DNA from 2 places in the Chromobacterium subtsugae genome. Region 1 is predicted to be linked to the other one. Evidence: riboswitches for the same ligand, from Rfam matches in the RefSeq annotation. Region 1 holds a riboswitch; the other holds the start of a gene.
What was found. A riboswitch is a leader RNA that binds a small molecule or an ion and turns the genes downstream of it on or off. The one in region 1 is predicted to bind glycine.
Positions count from the first base shown of each region.

Region 2: another riboswitch for glycine. It lies ahead of gcvT (glycine cleavage system aminomethyltransferase GcvT); the one in region 1 lies ahead of U6115_RS12095 (trimeric intracellular cation channel family protein).

Region 1 covers NZ_CP142381.1:2,502,771-2,514,138, forward strand. Annotated here, with positions in the region: gene U6115_RS12090 (TIGR02117 family protein) at 12-692, opposite strand; gene U6115_RS12095 (trimeric intracellular cation channel family protein) at 845-1,459, opposite strand; glycine riboswitch at 1,617-1,714, opposite strand; glycine riboswitch at 1,719-1,805, opposite strand; gene U6115_RS12100 (DUF3141 domain-containing protein) at 1,875-4,346, opposite strand; gene U6115_RS12105 (GNAT family N-acetyltransferase) at 4,482-5,027, opposite strand; gene U6115_RS12110 (LysR substrate-binding domain-containing protein) at 5,071-6,012, opposite strand; gene U6115_RS12115 (FMN-dependent NADH-azoreductase) at 6,121-6,729, shown strand; gene U6115_RS12120 (substrate-binding periplasmic protein) at 6,800-7,594, opposite strand; gene U6115_RS12125 (substrate-binding periplasmic protein) at 7,635-8,432, opposite strand; gene U6115_RS12130 (substrate-binding periplasmic protein) at 8,541-9,224, opposite strand; gene U6115_RS12135 (aldehyde dehydrogenase) at 9,544-11,034, opposite strand; gene U6115_RS12140 (VOC family protein) at 11,082-11,368, opposite strand, start outside.
Region 2 covers NZ_CP142381.1:1,477,364-1,488,731, forward strand. Annotated here, with positions in the region: gene gluQRS (tRNA glutamyl-Q(34) synthetase GluQRS) at 1-623, shown strand, start outside; gene U6115_RS07280 (amino acid permease) at 973-2,256, shown strand; glycine riboswitch at 2,475-2,565, shown strand; glycine riboswitch at 2,580-2,678, shown strand; gene gcvT (glycine cleavage system aminomethyltransferase GcvT) at 2,719-3,807, shown strand; gene gcvH (glycine cleavage system protein GcvH) at 3,870-4,256, shown strand; gene gcvP (aminomethyl-transferring glycine dehydrogenase) at 4,408-7,260, shown strand; gene U6115_RS07300 (class I SAM-dependent methyltransferase) at 7,469-8,104, shown strand; gene U6115_RS07305 (putative bifunctional diguanylate cyclase/phosphodiesterase) at 8,312-10,291, shown strand; gene U6115_RS07310 (ABC transporter substrate-binding protein) at 10,407-11,368, shown strand, end outside.

The sequences.
Region 1 (11,368 bases):
ATGGGATTGGCTCAGCCATGAAGGCGCCAGAACAAGGGCCGGGTGAACGGCGACCATAAGGCAGTGCGCACGCCGGCGGCGGCCAGCGCGTTGCGGGTCCACTGGTTGCAGGTGACGAACGGGGTGTAGCGGCCATGGGCCTGATAGAAGGCATCGTTGCCATCATAGCGCTCATTCGCCAGCCAAAGCGGTTTGCCATCGGCGCCGGCCGCGGCGCTTTGCCGGATGAATGCCGCCAGTTTCGCGTACTGGCCGGGCGTGAGCAGGATTTTCCGGGTATCGGCGTCCTCTGCCGGCTTGGGCAGATATTCGACGTGCAGCACGCTGGCGTCCGAGGCCAGCGCGGCGATGGCATTGCCGGCAGTCAGGTCGGCCCAGCTGCGGGTGCGCAGGAAAAAGGTGCGGCTGCCCCAGCCGATGGCGAGGTACGGCTGCGCGGCGGACAGCTCGGGCCGCTGAGTTTGGCGCGGAGAGAATAGCGCGTTCCAGTCTTGTTGCGGCGTCTGGACCGGCAGCGCCAGGCTGGTATGCACGCCATTGCTGTCCTGCAGATACACGGCGATGCCGTCTGCCGGCGCTTGCCAGCCCTTGTTGACTGGCAGCAAGCCGGCCAGCAGGGCTGCCAGCAGGTAGAGGGCGGGCAGGGCCAATAGTCCGGCCAGCGCGCGGATGGCGAGGCGGCGGAGGGGCATGGTTGGGCGGATTGGGGATGGGCGCATGTGGGAGGCGGGGTCTGGGCCGGCGAGTCAGCAAAGGGGCTGATCATGGCATCCCGGCGGGGTGGCTTCAAGCATGAGGCGCGCCGATCAAGCGAAACGCCCCGCGGCAGCGGGGCGTCGGCGGTTCAGTGGTGATCGTGCCGGTAGGCGAATACCGGCAGCTGCCATTCGCGCCACAGCGCGGTCAGGCGCAAGGCCAGGCCGAAGGCGAAGCTGGCGGCGATATTGTAGTCGTGCGGCAGGTTCAGCTGGTTGAGGCCCATGTAGAGCACGGCCACCAGCAGCGACACGCTGGCGTACAGCTCGCGGCGAAACACGATGGGCACGCGGTTGCACAGCACGTCGCGCAGGATGCCGCCGGCGATGCCGGTGATCATGCCGGCCATCGCCACTATCACCGGATGGTAGTGCATGCCCAGCGCCACGTCGCAGCCGATGATGGTGAAGGCCACCAGGCCCAGCGCGTCCAGCACCAGAAACAGGCGGTTCAGATGGCGCATGAAGCGCGCGGCCAGCACCGCGGCGATGCCGCCGGCCACCACCAGCAGCACGTATTCCGGGTGCTGGGTCCAGCCTATCGGGTAGCGGCCCAGCACGATGTCGCGCACGGTGCCGCCGCCCAGGGCCGTGAGGAAGGCGATGACGCTTACGCCAAAAATGTCCATGTGGCGGCGGCCGGCCGCCAGCGCGCCGGTCATCGCCTCGGCGGTGATGGCGATCAGGTAGATCAGGGTCAGCATGATGGTGTCTTGCGAGGTTGCGGCAATAACGCCGGACGAGCCGGCTGCGGAAGAACAGGGAATGATGTGCGGGCGGGCCATCGGCAAACGCCGGGCGCGCCGCGGAATGGCGAGCGGGACAAGGCAGACTCCTGGGTGGATTCCGGGCTACGGAACAGCCTCTCCCCTTGTCCTTTTACCTGAGAGTTGCATGGCTTGCGGCCACTTGCCCCTTCGGTGGGCTGCTCGGGGCAGCCTCTCTCCAATCGGCTTGAATCAATGAAACACTGCGGTACGGCTTGCCTGAGCGATTATGGGAGCTTGCGTCTTCGGCGGGGGCATGGCCCCTCTCTCCCGCAGAGAGACGCAATATTAGCTTTTGCTATTGGAATAGTCAATGTCAGAACCGGGGCGCTTTCGCGCCCCGGTTGCCGGATCAGGCCTTGCCTGGGCGCTTGGCCGGCGTGGCTGTCTTGGCGGTTTTGGCCGGCGCGGCGGCGGGGGCTTGGCCGTTGGCTTTGGCGGGAGATTTGCGCGCGCGCGCGGCGGCGGGTTTTGCCTCGGCCTGGGCGGGTTTGGCGGCCGGGGCGGCTTCCGCGGCGGATTTTGCCGCGGGTTTGCGCGCGGGCGCCGGTTTGGGCTGCAACGCGACGGCGCTGGCTTTCTCGGCCTTGATTTCCGCCGGCGCGGCTGCCGTTTCCAGTTGGGGCAGAATGGACGGCGCAGTCGGATGGCCAGGGGCGGCGGGCATGTCCAATTGCAGCGTCCTGGCCACTTCGTCCAGCCGCGCCTGGTGCTCGGCCGGGATCGGGCCGTTGAGCGTCAGCAGGTCGCGCGCCAGCGTCCAGGCTTGGCGGCGGCGATGCGCGTCGGGCAGCAGCGCCGCCAGGCCGTTCAGCGCGCGCGGCGCGTCCAGCCGCACCAGCGCCACCTGGTGGCGGACGATGTCCTTCAACTGCATCAGCGTCAGCGGGTATTCGTGCCTGACGTCGCGCATCACGCGGCGGATGGCGTTGAACGGCCGCTCATCCACCACGCCCATGCCGATGCTGACATAGAGCAACAGCCGCACAAAGCCGTCGGCCAGCGTGCCTTGCTCGAAGCTGGGGGCCAGCGCCTCGCGCTTCAGGCGCGCCAGTTCGCGGCTTTCCCAGGCAAGCGCATGCCGGCGCGGCTCGCTTGCCGGCTGCACGCCGACCAGCGTCGCCAGCTGCGGCGATTCGTAGATGGCGCGGAACAGCTGTTCCTGGGCGGCGTCGCGCAGGTCGCGGTAATGATCCAGCGATTGGCCGATGAAGCCGGACAGCTGTTCCTGCCATTGCCACAGCGGATTGTCCAGGGGCGCCGGGCGGCGCTGTTCGCGCACCTGGGCGGCGAGGCCGGGCAGCCACCACAGCCAGGGGTTTTTCGGCGAGATCAGCGTGCGTTCCAGGCGGGCGGGGTGCAACTCGCGCAGCAGGCGGGCGCCGGCTTCGTTGCCGGCGGCGCGCAGCAGCGGCGAGGCGAAGCGGTCATACAGGCCCTGGTTGATTTCCGATACCCGCTTCACCACTTCGAAGGCGTGCTCGTCGTCGCGGCCGTCGTCCAGCGCCAGGATGTCCGATACGTCGCGCGCTTCGAAGCGGATGATGTAGCGGCCTTCGATGTATTCCTGTCCCGGCGCGTCGGGCGCGATGTCTTCGATGACGGCTTCGTACAGGCCCGGCGCCAGCACGTCTATCAGGTCCAGCGCGCTGGCGAATTCGCTGTGCTCCTTGTTGGCGACGCCGGCGGAGACGAAGATGCCGAGGTGGCCCACCTTGTTGTGCAGGCAGTAGACGATTGTCTGTTCGTTGTTGCGGATGTCTTCCACGTTGTCGTAGAGGTCGGCCACCCAGTTCAGCGCCTGCTGCGGCGGCGTGATGTTGTCGCCCCAGGAGGCGAACACCACGATGGGAGAGCGGATGTTGCGCATGTCCACCCGCAGCTTGCCGTCATGGCTGGCGATTTTGCCGTGCACCAGATCGTTGCCGACGAACAGCTTCTGGGTGATCCATTCCATTTCCGCCTTGTTCAGCAGGTAATGGCCGCCCCACCAGCGCTCGAAATCCAGGTAGCGCTGCGGTTCGGTGTCCACTTTGGAATAGAGGTTGTAGGACTTCTTCCATAAGGTATTGGCTGGGTCCAGCTTCTCGAAGTTGCTGACCAGATGCGCGCCGTCGAAGCGGCCGTTGCCGAGGTCGCCGGCCAGCGATGCGGTCCAGGTGCCGCCGTTCAGCCCGCCGGCGTAGCGCATCGGGTTCTTGCCGCGCACGCCGGCCCAGTAGGATAAGGGCGATCCGGCCAGCAGGATGGGGCCGACCAGGTCCGGCGCCACCGACGCCAGCATGGCCAGCGCCCAGCCGCCCTGGCAGTTGCCGATGACGAAGGGCTTGCCGTCGCTATTGGGGTGCAGCTCGTTGACGCGCTTGAGGAAGACGCCTTCGGCCTTGCTGACGCTTTCTATGGTTTGTCCGGGCACCGGCTGCGGGAAGAACATCACGAAGTAGCAGGGGTGGCCCTGTTGCAGGGCGATGCCGATTTCGCTGTCCATCTTGAAGCCGCCTATGCCCGGGCCATGGCCGGCGCGCGGGTCTATCACCACGAAGGGGCGCTTGGCGGCGTCGGTGGGCGGACAGCTGGGCGGCGGCTCGATGGCGGCCAGCGCGTAATTGGCCGGGTCGGGCAATTCGCGCCCGTCCAGGATGATGCGGTAATCGAACACCAGCACCGGCGGCTTGCCGCTTTCGCAATGCTCCAGATAGGTGGCGCCGCGCCGGTACAGCGTGTCCCAGTACAGGACGCCGCGCTGGCAGGCATCGAGCCAGTAATCAAACAGCGGTTGTGCGAACGGGAGTGTCCCGCCTTGAACTGCAGTAGCTGACCACATTGCAACCCCTTGCTTTGGAAAAGATGGAGACGGACGCGGCGGCCCATGACTGAGCCATGGACGCCACTGTACTCGCTTGTTGCTGCAATGCAATAAAAGCGGATGGCGGGGGCGGACACTTGTGGCGCGCAGCCATCATTCTGTTGCAGTGCAATAGCGGTTAGGAGTGTCCGCGCCGGCCATCGGTTCCAGGCGTTTTTCCATCACCACGCTGCGGTAGGGCTTGTCCGGCCATTGCAACGGCGCTTCCATGCGGTAGCCGCGCCTGAGATAACGGCTGACCAGGTGGTGGGCTTCCACGGCGGTATCCAGCCGGATGGCGCGATAGCCCTGCGCTTGCGCCCAGGCTTCGGCGGCGGCGATCAGCCGCTCGCCCAGGCCCAGTCCTTGGCAGTCCGGCGCCACCGCCAGCTGCACCAGCACCGCGCCATCCGGCTGGCGAAACTGCGGGCAGGACGAAGCCGGCAGCGGATGATGCACCGTGACGGTGCCTATCAGCTCGTCGCGGTGCCAGGCCAGCAGGCAGTGGCCGCCGGCGATGCGGCGGCGGGTCACCTCGGCGCTCTGGCTCACCGCGGTATAGGGCAGTCCCATCGCGCCCAACTGCGCGTAGGCGCGGTGCAGCAGGGCGGTGAGGGCGTCGATGGAGTCGGTTTCGGTCAGTGGACGGATGGTGAACATGGCGGAGCGGAATGGAATGAACACCATTCTGCCAAAGCAATAGTCATGCCGGGCGAATGTCGCTGCGCCCCCAGTCGCCCGCCATCTCGTCGCTGATCAGCTCCTGGGCGATGAAGTCGAGAAAGGCGCGCACCGCCGGCGACAGGCCGCGGCGGGTGGGAAAGGCGGCGTGCAGGATGCCCCAGGGAAAGTCGTATTGCGGCAGGATGTGCCTGAGCCTGCCGTCCGCCAGCGCCTGGTGGCAGACGTTGGCCGGCAGCGCGGCGACGCCGACGCCGGCGATGGCGGCCTCCAGCAGGACTATCATGTCGTCGGTCATCAGCCGGGGCGTATCCAGGTGGATGGTGTAGCTCTGGCCGATGTTGTCCAGCAGCGTCCATTGGCCGCGTCCGTCGGGCCGGCTCATGCTCAGCGCCGGCAGCGCCGCCAGCCGCTCCGGCGCCTGCGGCTCCCCATGCTGGCGGATGAAGTCCGGGCTGGCCACCAGGATGAAGCGGCTCTTGCCCAGCCGGCGCACCACCAGGCTGGCGCTGTCGTCTATCACGTTGCGCACCCGCAGCGCGACATCCACGCTTTCTTCTATTAGGTCTACCCGACGGTTGGTGGAGTCCAGCGCCACCCGCACCTGCGGATGCAGCGCCAGAAAGCGCGGCAGCACCGCGCTGAGCATGGTTTTGGCCAGCAGCTCCGGGCAGCTTACCCGTATCAGCCCGCGCGGCTCGGCGCTGCTTTGCAGGATGGCCTCATGGGCGGCTTCGGCCTCGGCCAGCATGGCCTGGCAGTGCTGATAGTACTGGCTGCCGATCTCGGTCAGCGCCAGCCGGCGGGTGGTGCGCTGCAGCAGGCGCGCGCCCAGGCGCTGTTCCAGTTCGGCCACCCGGCGCGACAGCCGCGACTTGGGGATGCCCAGCGCGCGGCCGGCGGCCATGAAGCCGCCGTGCTCCACCACCTTGGCGAAGTACATGAGGTCGTTCAGATCATGCATGGGATTGTCTCATTGGTGGAACAATGTTTCCAATTTTAGCAGTCTAGTGCGGATTGTTGCGCATGCCTATCATGCACTCATTCCCACCCGACACGGAAAGACCTCCAAATGAAACTGCTCCATCTCGATTCCAGCATCCTGGCCGACAACTCCGTCACCCGCGAACTGTCCGCGGTGGTGGCCAACACCCTGCGCCAGCGCCATGACAAGGTGGAAACCACCTACCGCGACCTGGCGGCCAACCCGATCGCCCACCTGTCCGGTGAAATCGTCGGCGCCCGCTTCACCGCCGAAGCTGATTGGACCGAGCTGCAGCGCAGCGAAGCGGCGCTGACCGACCAGCTGATTGAAGAATTCTTCGCCGCCGACGTGCTGGTGATCGGCGCGCCGATGTACAACTTCTCTATCCCGACGCAGTTGAAGAGCTGGATCGACCGCGTAGCCGCGGCCGGCCGCACCTTCAAGTACACCGAAAACGGCCCGGTCGGCCTGGTGCCGAACAAGAAAGTGGTAGTGGTTTCCGGCCGCGGCGGCGTGCACAGCGGCGAGCAAGGCAGCCTGATGGATTTCCAGGAAGACTTCCTGGTGAAGGTGCTGGGCTTCCTGGGTGTGACCGACGTGGAAATCGTCCGCGCCGAAGCGATCGGCATGGGCCCGGACAAGCGCGCCACCTCCATCCACCTGGCCAAGGAAGCCATCGCCAAGCTGGCGCTGTGATTCCCGCCCAGCTCGGATGAATGAAAAGCCCGGCGCGCTGCCGGGCTTTTTCGCGGCCATCCGGCGTTGGCTATTCCAGCGGCTGTTTGAACAGTTGCTCGACGGCGGCGGGACTCAGGTGGCGGCGCATGATCGCGCGCATCGAGCCGTCGCGCAGCATGCGGCGCACTTCCTCGCTCCACAGCTCGGCGGCACCCTGGCTGAAGCGGGCCTTGCTCAGCGCGATGCCGCCGGCGATGATCTCGCTGTCCGGGAAGAAGTCATGCACCGTCACCTGCTGCTGGGCCTGATGGTTTTGCAGCCACGGGTCGTAGCTGACGGTGTGGCCGAAGGCCGCGGAAACGACGCCGTTGCATACCATTTTGTACAGGTCGTCCTCGTTCTCCGCGACGACCACTTTGTGCTGCAGCGTCAGCTCGTCCAGCATTTTCTGCTGCGCCGGACTGTGCCGGTAGCCGCGCACCATGCCCCAGCGCAGGTCGGGCAGCTTCAGCAGCTCGGCCAGGGAGTTGGCCTGCACGCCGCGGTGCAGCAGCACCATGTTCTTGCTGTGGTGGTAGGGGAGCAGCCATAGATAGCGCTGGCGCTCCGGGGTGATCAGCGTGGACGTGCCGATATCGGCCTGGCCGATTTCCAGCAGCTTGAGCACGCGCAGCCTGGGGTAGTCGGTTTCGCTCTGGATCGGGCAGTTCAGCCGCCTGGCCAGCTCATGGATGATTTCGGGGTCGTAGCCCTTGCCCTGGCGGTAGGCGATGCCGAAGTCGTAATAGGCGATGGCGAGCGCGCCTTGCGGGCAGGCCGGGTTGGGCGCCGCCCGCGCGGCCGCCAGGCAAAGCGCCAATAGGCAGGCTGCCAACCATTTCATCTGCGCACTCCGCAATCGATGGCCGCTGGGGCCGCTGCATTCAGTCTAGCGGCAACTGCATCATTTGCTTGGCGGCGCCGTCGCTGATGTAGCGCCGCAATATGCCGAGCAGGCTGCCGTCCTGGTCCATTTTCAGCAGTTCCTGATGCCAGCGCTCGGCCGCTTGCCGGCTGAAACGCACCTTGCTCAGCGCCATGCCGCTGGCGATGGGCGTGCTGGCCGGGAACAGGTCCAGCACGGCGATGCGCTTGGCGAGCAGCGGGTCGCGCAGCCAGCGGCCATAGCTGCCCGGCAGGGCGAAGGCCGCGGTCACGATTCCGTCGTTCAGCATCCGGTACAGATCGTCTTCGTCGTCGGCCACTACCAGCCGGCGCTGCGCGTCCAGCTGCCCCAGGAATTGGTCCTGCTCCGGACTGTGGCGATAGCCGCGCACCATGCCCCAGCGCAGAGCCGGATCGTTCAGCAGGTCGGGCAGCGTGCGTTCCTTGAGGGAGGGGTGCAGCAGCACCATGTTCTTGGTGTGGTTGTAGGGGTAGATCCAGGCGTAAGCCAGCCGGTCCGGCGTGGCCAGGGTGGAGGTGCCGATGTCTATCTGGCCGCTGGCCAGCATTTTCAGCGCGCGCAGCCGCGGCAGCTCGGTCTCCGAGGCGATCTGGCAATGCAGCCGGCGCGCCAGTTCGCGCACCATGTCCACGTCGTAGCCCTGGCCCATGCGGTAAGCCGCGCCGAATTTGTAAAACCCGACTCGCAGCGGCCCGTTGGGACAGGCCGGATTGGGCGCGGCCTGGCAGACGGTGGCGAAGAGCAGGGCAAGCGCGAGGCAGATGTTTCGCCGCATTTGGTGTATTTCCTCCCTCTCGTGGATTCATCTCATGTTCCGTCGGCGCGGAAGCCGTTTCCACCCCTTGGCGGCGCGCGCGTTTGTTGCGCCGCGCGGCACGCTGCGTCAGGGAACGGGCGAACGCAGCAGGTAGTCCGCGGTTTCCTCGCTGAGGAAGCGGCGGAAGATGTCGCGCAAGGTCCCGTCGCGGGACATCTTTTTCAACTCCGCATGCCATAGTTCGGCCGAAGCTTCCGGGAAGCGCTTTTTGCTGAGCGCTACGCCGCCCGCGGTCGCCTCGACATCCGGAAACAGATCCAGCACGACCACCTGGTTGCGGATGCGCGGGTTTCTGAGCCAGTCGTCGTAGCTGGTCGGGTGGGCTAGCGCGCCGGTGATCACGCCGTCGGCCAGCATCTTGTACAAATCGTCCTCATCGACGGCCGGCACGATCTTGTTGCGTTTGGCCAGGTCAGCCAGCAACTGGTCCTGCATCGGGCTGAACTTCCAGCCGCGGATCACGCCCCAGCGCAGCTTGGGGTCGTCCGGCAGGGCCGCCAGGGTGCGGGCTTGAACCTCGGTGCGCAGCAATACCATGCTCTTGCTGTGCTTGTAGGTGTAGATCCACGCGTATTGCAGACGGTCCGGAGTGGGGGTGGCGGAGGTGGCGATGTCCACTTCGCCGATTTGCAGCATCTTGAGGGTGCGGATCCAGGGAAACACGCTCTCGCTGGCGATGGGGCAATGCAGGCGGCGCGCCAATTCGCGTATCAGGTCAACGTCATAGCCGCGTCCGGCGCGGTAAGCCAAGCCATACTCGTAAAATCCCACTCTGAGCGGCCCGGAAGGGCAGGCGGGGCTGCTGTCAGCTGCCTGGGCAAGGGGGGTGAGCCAAAGCAGGCCGACTACGGCAAGTCGGTAGATTCGCTGCATGCGGGGAAATATCCGGAAGTCTTTGATTTCAATCATAGCCCGGCTGTCGGCGGCTGCTAGCTCCGGCTGGCGCGCGGCGGCTTTGCGGGCGAAGAGGGCAAAGACAGGCTGGGTGGGTGAGTTCAGAATGCGCGGCGGAGGGGGAGGCGGAGGGGAAACGCGCCGGCCCAGGCGGTGCCAGGCCGGCGCAGAGGGTTTACAGCTTGATCAGCGTGCTTTTCAGCTCGGTGTATTTCTCCAGAGCGTGCAAGGACTTGTCGCGGCCGTTGCCCGATTGCTTGTAGCCGCCGAAGGGGAAGTTCATGTCGCCGCCTTCGTCATAGCAGTTCACCCAGACGGTGCCGGCGCGCAGCCGGCGCGAAACCTGATGGGCGGTGCTGACATTGGCGGTCCACACGGCGGCGGCCAGGCCGTATTCGGTGTCGTTGGCGATGCGGATGGCTTCCTCGACATCGTCGAAGGTGATCACCGACAGCACCGGCCCGAAGATTTCCTCGCGGCAGATGGCGAGATCGGGGCGCGGGCAGTCGAACACGGTCGGCTCGATGAACAGGCCCTTGTCGGCATGCGCCGCCTTGCCGCCCAATAGCAGGCTGGCGCCTTCGCTCACGCCTTTGTCGATATAACCGAGCACTTTCTTGTGCTGGATGCCGTCGACGATGGCTCCCATGCTGGTTGCCGGGTCGAGCGGGTCGCCCGGATAGTAGCGGGCGGCGGCGGCCTGCAGTTCGGCGAGGAAGCGTTCCTTGATGGCGCTGTGGACCAGCACGCGCGAACCGGCGGTGCAGACTTCGCCCATATTGTAGAAGATGGCGCCGGCCGCGCTGCGGGCCGCCTGCGCGAGATCCGGGCAGTCGGGCAAGATGATGTTGGGCGACTTGCCGCCCAATTCCAGCCATACGCGCTTCAGGTTGGACTGGGCGGCGTAGCCGGCGATCAGCTTGCCTACCGCGGTGGAGCCGGTGAAGGCGACGCAATCGACGCCCATGTGCAGGGCCAGCGCCTTGCCGACTTCGCCGGGGCCGGGCAATACCTGGAAGATGCCGTCGGGAATGCCGGCCTCCTTGGCCAGCGCCGCCACGCGGATGGCGGTGAGCGGCGACTTTTCCGACGGCTTGACGATGACCGCGTTGCCGGCGGCCAGCGCCGGGCCGAATTTCCAGCTGGCCATCAGAATGGGGAAGTTCCACGGCACCACCGCGGCGACCACGCCTACCGGCTCGCGCGTCACCAGGCCGACGAGCTTGGGATCGACCGGCGCCACTTCGCCGCCTATCTTGTCTATCGATTCGGCATACCATTCCACGCAATGGGCGGCGGCCGGCACGTCGACGCTGGTGGTGTCGCCGATCGGTTTGCCGGCGTCCAGCGTTTCCAGCAGCGCCAGTTCGTCGGCGTGTTCGCGGATCAGCGCGGCGAAGCGCTTGAGAATGCCGCCGCGCTTGATCGGCGGCAGGCTGGACCAGACGCCGGATTCGAACGCCCGGCGCGCGGCCTTGACCGCTTTGTTGACGTCGGCTTCGCCGCAGTGGGCGATGTCGGCCAGCTTGGCGCCGGTGGCCGGGTTGACGCAATCGAAGCGGCGTTCGTCGTCGGCATGCCGGTAGGCGCCGTCGATGAAGGCGCGGCCCTCGATTTTCAGTTCTGCAGCAAGTTGTTTCCAGTCGGCATGCGTACTGCGGGACATGGTTTTCTCCTCTTGTGTGGTGCTGCTTTGCGGTTGCGGTGCGGATTTCAGGCGGAAAGGGGACTGCACAGTTCGATCAGCGCGCCGTCCGGGCTGCGCAAGTAGGACACCGTCTGCCCCCACGGCTTGCGCGCCGGGGCTGCCAATTCCTGCGCGCCGCATTCCAGCGCCCGCCGGTGCGCGGCCTCCACCTGTTCGGTGACCAGGCCGATTTCCATGCCCAGCGGCTGCGTCGAATCGCTGGCGCGCACGTGGCCGGCGGGAAGATTCATCGCCGCCAGTTCGTGGCTGGCGAAGGACAGGACAGTGTCTCCGGTGTCGAGCTCGCCGTAAG
Region 2 (11,368 bases), 1.0 Mb from region 1:
TGGCCGCCAGCGGCCATGCCTACGCCTGCTGCTGCACCCGCAAGGAAATCGCCGCGGCCGCCCGGCGCGGTCTGGACGGCTATGTCTATCCCGGCACCTGCCGCAACGGCTGTCCCGGCGGCAGGGAAGGCCGGGCCTGGCGCTTGCGCGCGCCCGACCGGGATGTGTCGGTGATGGATCGCCTGCAGGGCGAATGCCGGCAGAACCTGGCCGGCGACATCGGCGATTTCGTGCTGCTGCGCGCCGACGGCTTTTGGGCCTACCAGTTGGCGGTGGTGGTGGACGACGCCGAGCAGGGCGTCAATGACATCGTGCGCGGCGCCGACCTCCTGGTGTCGACGCCGCGCCAGCTGCAGGTTTACGACAGCCTGGGCCTGCCGCCGCCCGGCTATTGCCACCTGCCGGTGCTGACCAACGCCGCCGGCGAGAAATTGTCCAAGCAGACGCTGGCGCCGGCGATAAGCGGCGGCGACGCCGCGCGCCAGCTGCGCGCGGCGCTGGGCTGGCTGGGCCATCCGCCGCCGGCCGAGTGCGGCAGGCTGGACGAACTGTGGCGTTGGGCCATCGCCAATTGGTCGCTGAGCCGCGCGCCGCGCGGCCCGCTGATCCTGCCTCATGCATAAGCGTCCGCTTATTCAATTGACATAAGCATCTGTCGCGTAACGGTTTTTTTGTAAAAAAATCGCCAATGCGACATGTTTTTACGTCAAATCTGTGTTTTAATGCGCCCTTTTTTTCCGGCGCGGCGGCTGGCGCCCGCGGCGCGGCGATGCCGAGAGATCGGCCAAGAAGCCCAGGCTGGGCTATCTTGAAGCCTGTGAGGCGAGCCAGCTGATGCCGTTGTTTCCCATTATTCCGCATGTTTGACGCCGGGCCGGCCAGCGCCCGGCGCTGGATGCTTTCGCCCTAGACGGAGAATCAGGTTTGAGCGAAAACAGTTCCATCCAAAAGAAAGGCTCGCTCGGGGTCTGGATGTGCACCGCCCTGGTGGTGGGCAATATGATAGGTTCCGGCGTGTTTCTGCTGCCGGCCTCGCTGGCGCCGTTCGGCGGCATCTCGATGCTGGGCTGGTTGCTGACCTCCGGCGGCGCGATCTGCCTGGCGCTGGTGTTCGCGCGCCTGTCGGCCATCCTGCCGCGCGAAGGCGGGCCGTATGCCTATATTCATGCCGGCTTCGGCGATTTCGCCGGTTTCTGGATCGCCTGGGGCTACTGGATCGCGCTGTGGGCCGGCAATGCCGCGCTGGCGGTGGCGGCCACCAGCTATATGCAGGTGTTTTTCCCCATCCTCGGCCATAACGAGCCGCTGGCCGGCGCTTTCGCCATCAGCCTGATCTGGATCGTCACCTGGATCAACAGCCGCGGAGCGCGCAGCTCCGGCATGGTGGCGGTGGTCACCACGCTGTTGAAGCTGCTGCCGCTGGCCGCGGTGACGTTCATCGGCTTTTTCCACATGCATCCGGAAAACCTGGCGTTCAATCCGCACGGCAAGCCGCTGCTGTCGTCGCTGTCGGCCACCATGGCGCTGACGCTGTGGGCCTTCTTGGGCCTGGAGTCGGCATCGGTGCCGGCGGGCGATGTCGTGGAGCCGGAAAAGACCATTCCGCGCGCGACGGTGATCGGCACCTTGCTGGCGACCGTGCTCTACATTTTGTCCACCATTTCGCTGATGGGGCTGATGCCGGCCGACACGCTGGCCGCGTCGCAAGCGCCGTTCGCCGACGCCGCGCGGCTGATGTGGGGCGACTGGGGCTATTGGGCGGTGGGCTTCGGCGCGGTGGTGTCCTGCTTCGGCGCGCTCAATGGCTGGAGCCTGATGCAGGCGCATGTGCCGGCCGCCGCCGCCAAGGACAAGCTGTTCCCCAGCCGCTTCGCCCAGCGCAACGCCGCCGGCGTGCCCATCTTCGGCCTGGTGCTGTCCAGCGCGCTGGTCACCATCCTGATGGCGATGAAATACGCCGGCGGCGACAGCGGCGTGAAGATCTTCGAATTCATCATCCTGCTGGCCACCGCCACCACGCTGCTGCCGTACGCTTTCTGCTCGATGGCGCTGATCGCCATCATGCTGATGCGCGGCAAGGCGTTCGCCCCCAAGGACTACGTCGCCCCCGGCTTCTTCGCCGGCATCGGCTTCGTCTATTCGCTGTGGGCATTGTACGGTTCCGGCGCCGATACCGTGATGTGGGGCATGCTGTTGCTGATGCTGGGCCTGCCGGTCTACGTCTGGCAGTTGAAGGAGCGGCACGCGGCGGCTTGAGCCAGCGCCGCCAGAGCCCGAAAGCGCAGCGTCGTCCGCTGCGCTTTTTTCATGGGCGCGCGCGGCGGATGGGCGGCTATGGCTCAGGAAATTTTCATATTCGAATAATAATAAACACAAAAAATTTGCGATATTTTTCTGATAAATACAGAAAAATAAACTGTTTTACTTCGAAATAAACTCGGCTTGCCAAGCCGCCGCGACTGCCACCATAATCGCCGGGTCATACAGGAGAGAGCGGCCCCGCGGCCGCCGCCGAAGGCGCAAGTGCACCCGCAATCGCTCAGGCAAAAGGACTGTATCACGGGGTCGGCGGCTGCCGGCTTGCGCAATCTGGAGAGCGGCGCCTGCGTGGCGTCCACCGAAGGGGCTAACGGCTGATCCAGCCGGAAAATCTCAGGTGCAGGGACAGAGGGGTGTGGTTGACACAGGCTATCCACACTTTTCTCGAAGGAACCGCGCATGACGGCCCCGAAACGTACCCCGCTGTTTGACGCCCACGTCGCCGCCGGCGCGAAAATGGTTGATTTCGCCGGTTGGGAAATGCCCATCCACTACGGCTCCCAGCTGAAAGAGCACGAGATCGTCCGCTCGGACGCCGGCATGTTCGACGTTTCCCACATGACGGTGATCGACATCACCGGCGCCGACGCCAAATCCTGGCTGCAAAAACTGATCGCCAACGATGTCGCCAAGCTCGGTTTCGAGGGCAAGGCGCTGTATTCCGGCATGCTCACCGCCGAAGGCACCGTCGTCGACGATCTGATCGTCTATCTCACTTCCTATGGCTACCGCATGGTGGTCAATGCCGGCACCACCGAAAAAGACCTGGCCTGGATGGAAAGCCAGAAGGCCGGCTTCGACGTGGCGCTGAAGGTGCGCCGCGACCTGGCGATGCTGGCGGTGCAAGGCCCGCAGGCCATTGAAAAAGTCTGCTCGATCAAGCCGGAGCTGGCCGATGCCATCCGCGCGCTGAAAGTGTTCCAGGGCCTGCCGCAGGACGAGTGGTTCTACGCCCGCACCGGCTATACCGGCGAAGACGGCCTGGAAATCATGGTGCCTGCCGATCAGGCCATCGCCTTCTTCCATCAATTGCAAGCCGCCGGCGTCGCCCCCATCGGCCTGGGCGCCCGCGACACGCTGCGCCTGGAAGCCGGCATGAACCTGTACGGCCACGACATGGACGAAACCGTGTCGCCGCTGGAGGCGGGCATGGGCTGGACCATCGCCTGGGAGCCGGCCGAACGCAAGTTCAACGGCCGCGAGGCGCTGGAGGCGCAGAAGGCCGCCGGCGTGAAGATGAAGCAGGTGGGCCTGGTGCTGGAAGGCCGCGGCGTGCTGCGCGAAGGCTTGAAGGTAGTGGTGGAGGGCGTCGGCGAAGGCGTGATCACCAGCGGCACCTTCTCGCCCACGCTGAAGCATTCCATCGCCATCGCCCGCGTGCCGGCCGCCACCGGCGCCACGGCCCAGGTGGACCTGCGCGGCGCGCTGACCGATGTGCGCGTGGTGAAGATGCCCTTCGTGCGCAACGGCAAGAAAGTATTCGAATAATCTGGCTGCAGTGTTGGAACTGCCGCCGCCATTGATCTGATCTTAAGCTGGAGAACTTCAAGATGAGCAATATCCCCGCCGAACTGAAATATGTGGAAAGCCACGAGTGGCTGCGTCTGGAAGCCGACGGTTCCGTGACTGTGGGCATCACCGCGCACGCGCAGGAATTGCTGGGCGACATCGTGTTCGTCGAACTGCCTAAAGTGGGCGCGACCCTGGCCCGCGACGAGCAGGCCGGCGTGGTGGAGTCGGTGAAGGCCGCTTCCGACGTCTACTGTCCGATCGCCGGCGAAATCCTGGCGGTGAACGAAGAGCTGGAAGGCGAGCCGGAACTGGCCAACAGCGAGCCCTACGGCGATGGCTGGTTCTTCAAGATCAAGCCGGCCAACGCCGCCGATCTGGATGGCCTGATGGACGCCGCCGCCTACGCCAAGGAAATCGGCGCCTGATAGCTGAACCCGCCCTGCAGTCGCCAGACGCAGGGCGTTTTTTTTGGCCGCGAAGCCAGCCGCCGCGCACCGGCCGGCGGACGATGAGCCACGCGCTCTCTCCGCCCGCCGGCGATGGCGGGCTTCGCGGCAGCAATGGAAGGTCCTGAACATGTCGCTCTCCGCACTCTTCAATCGCAACGAATTCATCGCCCGCCACATCGGCCCGTCCGACGACGAGCGCGCCGAGATGCTGGCCGCCATCGGCGCGGCCTCCATCGACGCGCTGGTCGGCGAAACCCTGCCGGCCGACATCCGCCTGAACCGCGCGCTGGATCTGCCGGCGCCGCAGCCGGAAGCCGAGGCTCTGGCCGCCCTGAAAGCGGTGGCCGCCAAGAACGTGGTCAACAAATCCTTCATCGGCCTCGGTTACTACCCGGTGAAGACGCCGTCCGTGATCCTGCGCAACGTGCTGGAAAACCCGGGCTGGTACACCGCCTATACCCCGTACCAGGCCGAGATCGCCCAGGGCCGGCTGGAGGCGCTGCTGAACTTCCAGCAGATGGTGATCGACCTGACCGGCCTGGAAATGGCCAACGCCTCGCTGCTGGACGAAGCCACCGCCGCCGCCGAGGCGATGGCGATGGCCGGCCGCGTGTCCAAATCCAAGTCCACGCGCTTCTTCGTCGACAGCCGCGTGCTGCCGCAGACGCTGGACGTGATGAAGACCCGCGCCAAGTACTTCGGCTTCGAGCTGGTGCAGGGCCATCCGGAAGAGGCCGGCAACGGCGATTACTTCGGCGCGCTGTTCCAGTATCCGGGCGAAGCCGGCGATCTGATCGACCTGACCCCGCATATCGCCGCCATCAAGGCCAAGGGCGGCGTCGTCGCCGTCGCCGCCGACGTGATGGCGCTGGTGGCCTTGAAGTCGCCGGGCGAGATGGGCGCCGACATCGCGCTGGGCAATACCCAGCGCTTCGGCGTGCCGATGGGCTTCGGCGGCCCGCATGCCGCCTATTTCGCCTTCAAGGACGAGATGAAGCGCTCGGCGCCGGGCCGCATCATCGGCGTCTCCATCGACGCCAAGGGCAAGACCGCGCTGCGCATGGCGTTGCAGACCCGCGAGCAGCACATCCGCCGCGAGAAGGCCAACTCCAATATCTGCACCAGCCAGGTGCTGCTGGCCAATATCGCCGGCTTGTACGCGGTCTACCACGGCGCCGAGGGCGTCAAGCGCATCGCCGCCCGCATCCACCGCTTGGCCGCCATCTTCGCCCACGCGGTGCAGGCCGCCGGCGGCAAGCTGGTGTTCGACCGCTTCTTCGACACCGTGCAGGTGGACGCGCCCAAGGCCGACGCCATCTACGCCGCCGCGCTGGCGGCCGGCTACAACCTGCGCCGCGTGGGCAAGACCGTGTTGGGCGTGGCCTTCCACGAGGCCGCCACCGAGGCGGATCTGGCCAAGCTGATCGAGCTGTTCACCGGCAAGCAGGCAGATATCGCCGCCTTGGACGCAGCCGCCCAGGATGCGATCCCGGCCGCGCTCAAGCGCGAATCCGCGATCCTGAGCCACCCGGTGTTCAATGTGCACCATAGCGAGCACGAGATGCTGCGCTATATGAAGAAGCTGGAAAACCGCGACCTGGCGATGAATCATTCGATGATCAGCCTGGGCAGCTGCACGATGAAGCTGAACGCCACCAGCGAGATGATTCCGATCACCTGGCCGGAATTCGCCAATATGCACCCGTTCGCGCCGCGCGAGCAGACCGTGGGCTATCTGGAAATGATCGCCGGCCTGGAGAAGCAGCTGCGCGCGATCACCGGTTTCGACATCATCTCGATGCAGCCGAACTCCGGCGCGCAGGGCGAGTACGCCGGCCTGTTGGCGATCAGCCGCTACCACGAGTCGCGCGGCGAAGCCCATCGCAACATCTGCCTGATTCCGCAATCGGCGCACGGCACCAACCCGGCCACCGCGCAGATGATGAATATGCAGGTGGTGGTGGTGAAATGCGACGAGGCCGGCAACGTCGACGTCGCCGACCTGAAGGCCAAGGCAGAACAGCACGCCGCCAACCTGGCCGCGCTGATGATCACCTATCCGTCCACCCACGGCGTGTTCGAGCAGGCCATCAAAGAGATCTGCGAAATCGTCCACGCCCACGGCGGCCAGGTGTACATGGACGGCGCCAACCTCAACGCCCAGGTGGGCCTGACTCGTCCGGCCGACATCGGCGCCGACGTGTCGCATATGAACCTGCACAAGACCTTCTGCATCCCGCACGGCGGCGGCGGCCCGGGCATGGGCCCGATCGGCCTGAAGGCGCACCTGGCGCCGTTCATCGCCAACCACGTGGTGGCGCCGGTGCCGGGCGCGGAGGCAGGCCAAACCGCGGTATCCGCCGCGCCGTTCGGCTCCGCCTCCATCCTGCCGATATCGTATATGTACATCGCGATGATGGGCGCCGAGGGCATGAAGCAGGCAACGGAAAACGCGTTGCTGTCGGCCAACTACCTGGCTACCCGCCTGGGCGAGCACTACCCGGTGCTGTACACCGGCGCCAACGGCCGCGTCGCCCACGAGTGCATCATCGACTTGCGCCCGCTGAAGGCCGCTTCCGGCGTGACCGAAGTGGACGTGGCCAAGCGCCTGATGGACTATGGCTTCCACGCGCCGACCATGAGCTTCCCGGTGCCGGGCACGCTGATGATAGAGCCGACCGAATCGGAGCCGAAGGCCGAGCTGGACCGCTTCATCGCCGCGATGGCCGCCATCCGCGCCGAGATCGACCAGGTGCAGAACGGCGCATGGCCGGCGGACAACAATCCGCTGGTCAACGCGCCGCACAGCAAGGCCGACATCGCGGGCGACTGGAACCGGCCGTACAGCCGCGAGCAGGGCCTGTTCCCGCTGCCTTACGTGCTGGAGAACAAGTTCTGGCCCAGCGTGAACCGCATCGACGATGTCTACGGCGACCGCAATCTGGTCTGCAGCTGCCCGGGCATCGAAAACTACATGTGACCTCGGCGCTGCCGAATCCCTGTCGCCCCGCCAGGCCATGTCTGGCGGGGTTTTTCATGTTCAATGGCAAATTAAGTGTAAATACTTAGAAAGAATAACTAAGTAGTCATACGTTTTTGTACGAACTATCACTCAATGAACAGCACGGAGCGCGCGCTGCGCGCAGTGGATGCTGGGAAATATCGTCGGCATGAGCGGGGTGAGTGAAATGGGAATCGCTAATTTTGACGCTTTCTATCGCAGCAATGGTTCTTTCTATGGCGACCGGCCAGCCTTGTCGCTGATGTATTTTCTGGACAAATTCGATGTGCGGGGCGGCGGGCAGGGACTGGACTTGGCCTGCGGCCAGGGACGCAACGCCTTCTATCTGGCCAGCCGCGGTTTTTCGATGTACGGCGTGGATGAATCTTCGGAGGCGGTTTCCCGCATGGGCGAGCTGGCCGACCAGCGCCGGCTGTCGGTGTGCGGCAAGGTGGTGAACCTGGCCGACCTGGAGATCGAGCCGCAAAGCTACCGCATCATCGTCGCCTATACCGCGCTGGATCACCTCGACGCCGCCGCCGGCGAACGGCTGGCCCAGTCCATGATGGCGGGGCTGGAGCCCGGCGGCTACTTGTTCGCGGCGGTGTTCATGGTGGATGACCCTGGCTGCAGCGGCAGGGGGGGCGATGTCAGCGAAACCGCCGCCTATGTCCGCCATTACTACCGGCCGGGCGAGTTGCGCGAACAGTTTTCCGCGCTGGCGCCGCTGGCTTACCAGGAGGAGTACGCGCTGGATATCAGCCACGGCCGGCCCCATCATCACAGCATGGCCAGGCTGTTCGCCTGCAAGCAAGCCGCCTGAACGGCAGGCGCGGGATGACGAAAAACAGGGCGAAATCGCCCTGTTTTTCATTGGCGCCCGGCATTGCGGCGACGTGGACCGGTGGTGAGTAAAAAATGGTCAGGTCATGAGACGTGTTTGCTACAATGGCGCCTGTCCGCGATGGCAGTTGCGTGGCGTTTTCCAATGAATAAATAAAAGGTTGCGGCATCTATGCCGATAGGAAGCATGCTCTCCTGGCAGGGAGGGGATCTGGCGTTGCTGGAGGCCCTGGGCCTGCCGCTATGGATTTTCGATATCGATCACAAGCGCGTGTTCTGGGCCAATCAGGCCGCGCTGCGGGTGTGGGGGGCGCGCAGCCTGGCCGAGTTGCAGCAGCGCGACATGTCGCTTGACATGTCGGTTTCGGTGGCGCAACGGCTGGGCCAGTATCAGCAGGACTTCGAGCGGGAAAACGCCAGCTTCGTCGAAAGCTGGACCCTGTATCCCAATGGCCGCCCCTGCGTGCTGAAGGTGGCGTTCCGCGGCATCCGCGCCGACGGGCGGGTGATGATGTTCTGCGAAGCGCAGAACCCGCTGAGCGCCGATCCGGCCAGCTTGCGCAGCGCGGAGGCCTTGATGCACACCTCGGTGCCGATCACGCTGTACGACTCCGCCGGGATGGCGCTGTACCGCAATCCCTCCGCCCGCGCCCAGGTGGCGGATGCCGGCGAGCGCTGGCGCCAGCATTTCCTCCACGACGGCGATTGGCAGGCGCTGCAGCAGGGCGTGGCGGCGGTCGGGGAGGCGCGCCAACTGGCGCGCGTGCATACCCGGCGGGGCGAGCGCTGGCACGAGATCGCCGTGCGCGCTTGCCGCGACGCGGTGTCCGGGCAGGACGCGCTGCTGGTCAGCGAGGTGGACATCACCGATCTCAAGCATGCCGAAGCGCGCGCCAGCTTCCTGGCCAATCACGACGTGCTGACCGGCTTGCCCAACCGCAACGGCATCCGCAGCGATTTTCTGCCCTATCTGCAGCAGGCCCTGCGCAATGGCCGCCAGGCGGCGCTGATGTTCATCGATCTGGACCGCTTCAAAAACGTCAATGATTCACTCGGCCACGCCCGCGGCGACGAGCTGCTGGTGGGCATGACCGCGCGGCTGTCGCGGCTGCTGCGGCATGATGAGAAGGCGGCGCGGCTGGGCGGCGATGAGTTCCTGGTGATGCTGGCGGCGCCGGACGCCGCGGGGCGGGCGGAAGCGCTGGGGCGGGACATCCTGCAGGCGCTTGGCATGCCGATCCGTCTGGGCGGCATGGACATCAGCGTGTCGGCGTCCATCGGCATCAGCGTGTGCCGCGACGGGACGCTGGACCTCGAGCAGATGATGCGCCACGCCGACCTGGCGATGTATGCGGCCAAGGATGCGGGCCGCAACAACCTGATGTTCTTCACGCCGGCGCTGGAGGCGCGCACCCAGGCGCAGCTGGCGCTGGAGAGCGATATCCGCCGCGGCCTGGAGCAGGGCGAGTTCGTCGCCGGCTTTCAGCCGCGGGTGGATGTCGCCAGCGGCAAGGTGGTCGGCGCCGAGGCGCTGGCGCGCTGGAACCATCCGCAACGCGGCCTGCTGAAGCCCGACAGTTTCATCCAGGTGTGCGAGGACAGCGGGCTGATCCTGCAACTGGGACGGCAGATACTGGCCCAGGCGACGCGGCAGCAGCGCTTGTGGCGCGAGATGGGACTGGACTTGATGGTGTCGGTCAATCTGTCGCCGTGCCAGTTCGTCGACCCGGCGCTGCCGGCGATGGTGGCCGCCGTGCTGGCGGACAGCGGCTGCCAGGCGGACAGGCTGGAGCTGGAGATCACCGAGTCGGTGCTGCTGGGCCATGACGATCAGACCATGCGCACCTTGCAGGCGCTGCGGGCGCAGGGGGTGAGCATCGCCGTCGACGATTTCGGCACCGGCTATTCCAATCTGGCCTATTTGCAGCGTTACCCGCTCAGTTCGCTGAAGATAGACCGTTCCTTCATCGCGGATCTGGACAGCACGCCGGCCATCGCCGAATTGATCATCACCATGTGCAGGATGCTGGGGCTGAAAGTGGTGGCGGAAGGGGTGGAGACGCCGAAGCAGCTGGCCTGGCTGCGGCAGCGAGGTTGCCAGGAGTACCAGGGCTATCTGTGCAGCCCGGCGCTGGCGGCTGGCGAGTTCCACAAGCTGTTGTTGTGAGCGGATGCTCTCCTTATATCAATATGTAGATTAAGTCGTTGGTTTTTGCCCCATATTGACTTACCCTAATGCGATTCATGCTGCCGGCATTGCCGGCGGCCGTCAGGAGAACATCATGAAAACCATCAACGCCCTGCTGTTGGCGGCGTGGCTGCCGGCCCTGGCCGTCGCCGCCAAGCCGCTCACCGTTTGCACCGACGCCAATCCGGAAGGCTTCGACGTGGTGCAATACAACTCGCTGGTCACCACCAACGCCTCCGCCGATGTGCTGATGAATCGCTTGGTGGAGTACGACGCCGCCAGCGGCAAGCTCAAGCCCGGCCTGGCGCGCAGCTGGGAAGCGGGAGCGGATGGCCTGAGCTATACCTTCCACTTGCGTCCCGGCGTGAGCTTTCACTCCACGGAATACTTCAAGCCCAGCCGCGCTTTCAACGCCGACGACGTGGCATTCACTTTCGAGCGGATGCTGAATCCGGACAATCCCTGGTACAAGACCGCGCCGACGGGCTATCCGCATGCGCAGGCGATGCAGTTTCCCAAGCTGATCAAGGCGGTGCGCAAGCTGGACGCGCAGACGGTGCGTTTCGAGCTCAACTACCCGGAAGCCACCTTCCTGTCCAGCCTGACCATGGGTTTCGCCTCGATCTACTCCGCCGAATACGCCGGCCAGCTGCTGGCCGCCGGCAAAACGGCCGATCTCAACAGCAAGCCGGTCGGCACCGGGCCTTTCGTCTTCAAGAGCTTCGCCAAGGACGCGCAGGTGCGCTACCTGCCGAATCCGGCCTATTTCGGCGGCAAGCCCAAGGTGTCGGCGTTGATCTACGCCATCACGCCCGATTCCGCGGTCCGTTTGCAGAAGCTGCGCGCCGGCGAGTGTCAGATCGCGCTGTCGCCGAAGCCGCAGGACGTGCAGGCGGCGCAGGGCGATGGCAAGCTGCGGGTATGGCAGGCGCCTGCCTTCATGACCGCCTTCGTCGCGTTCAACAGCCAGAAAAAGCCGCTGAACAGCCCATTGGTGCGGCAGGCGATCAATCTGGCTTTCGACAAGGCCAGTTATCTGAAGGCGGTGTTCGGCAA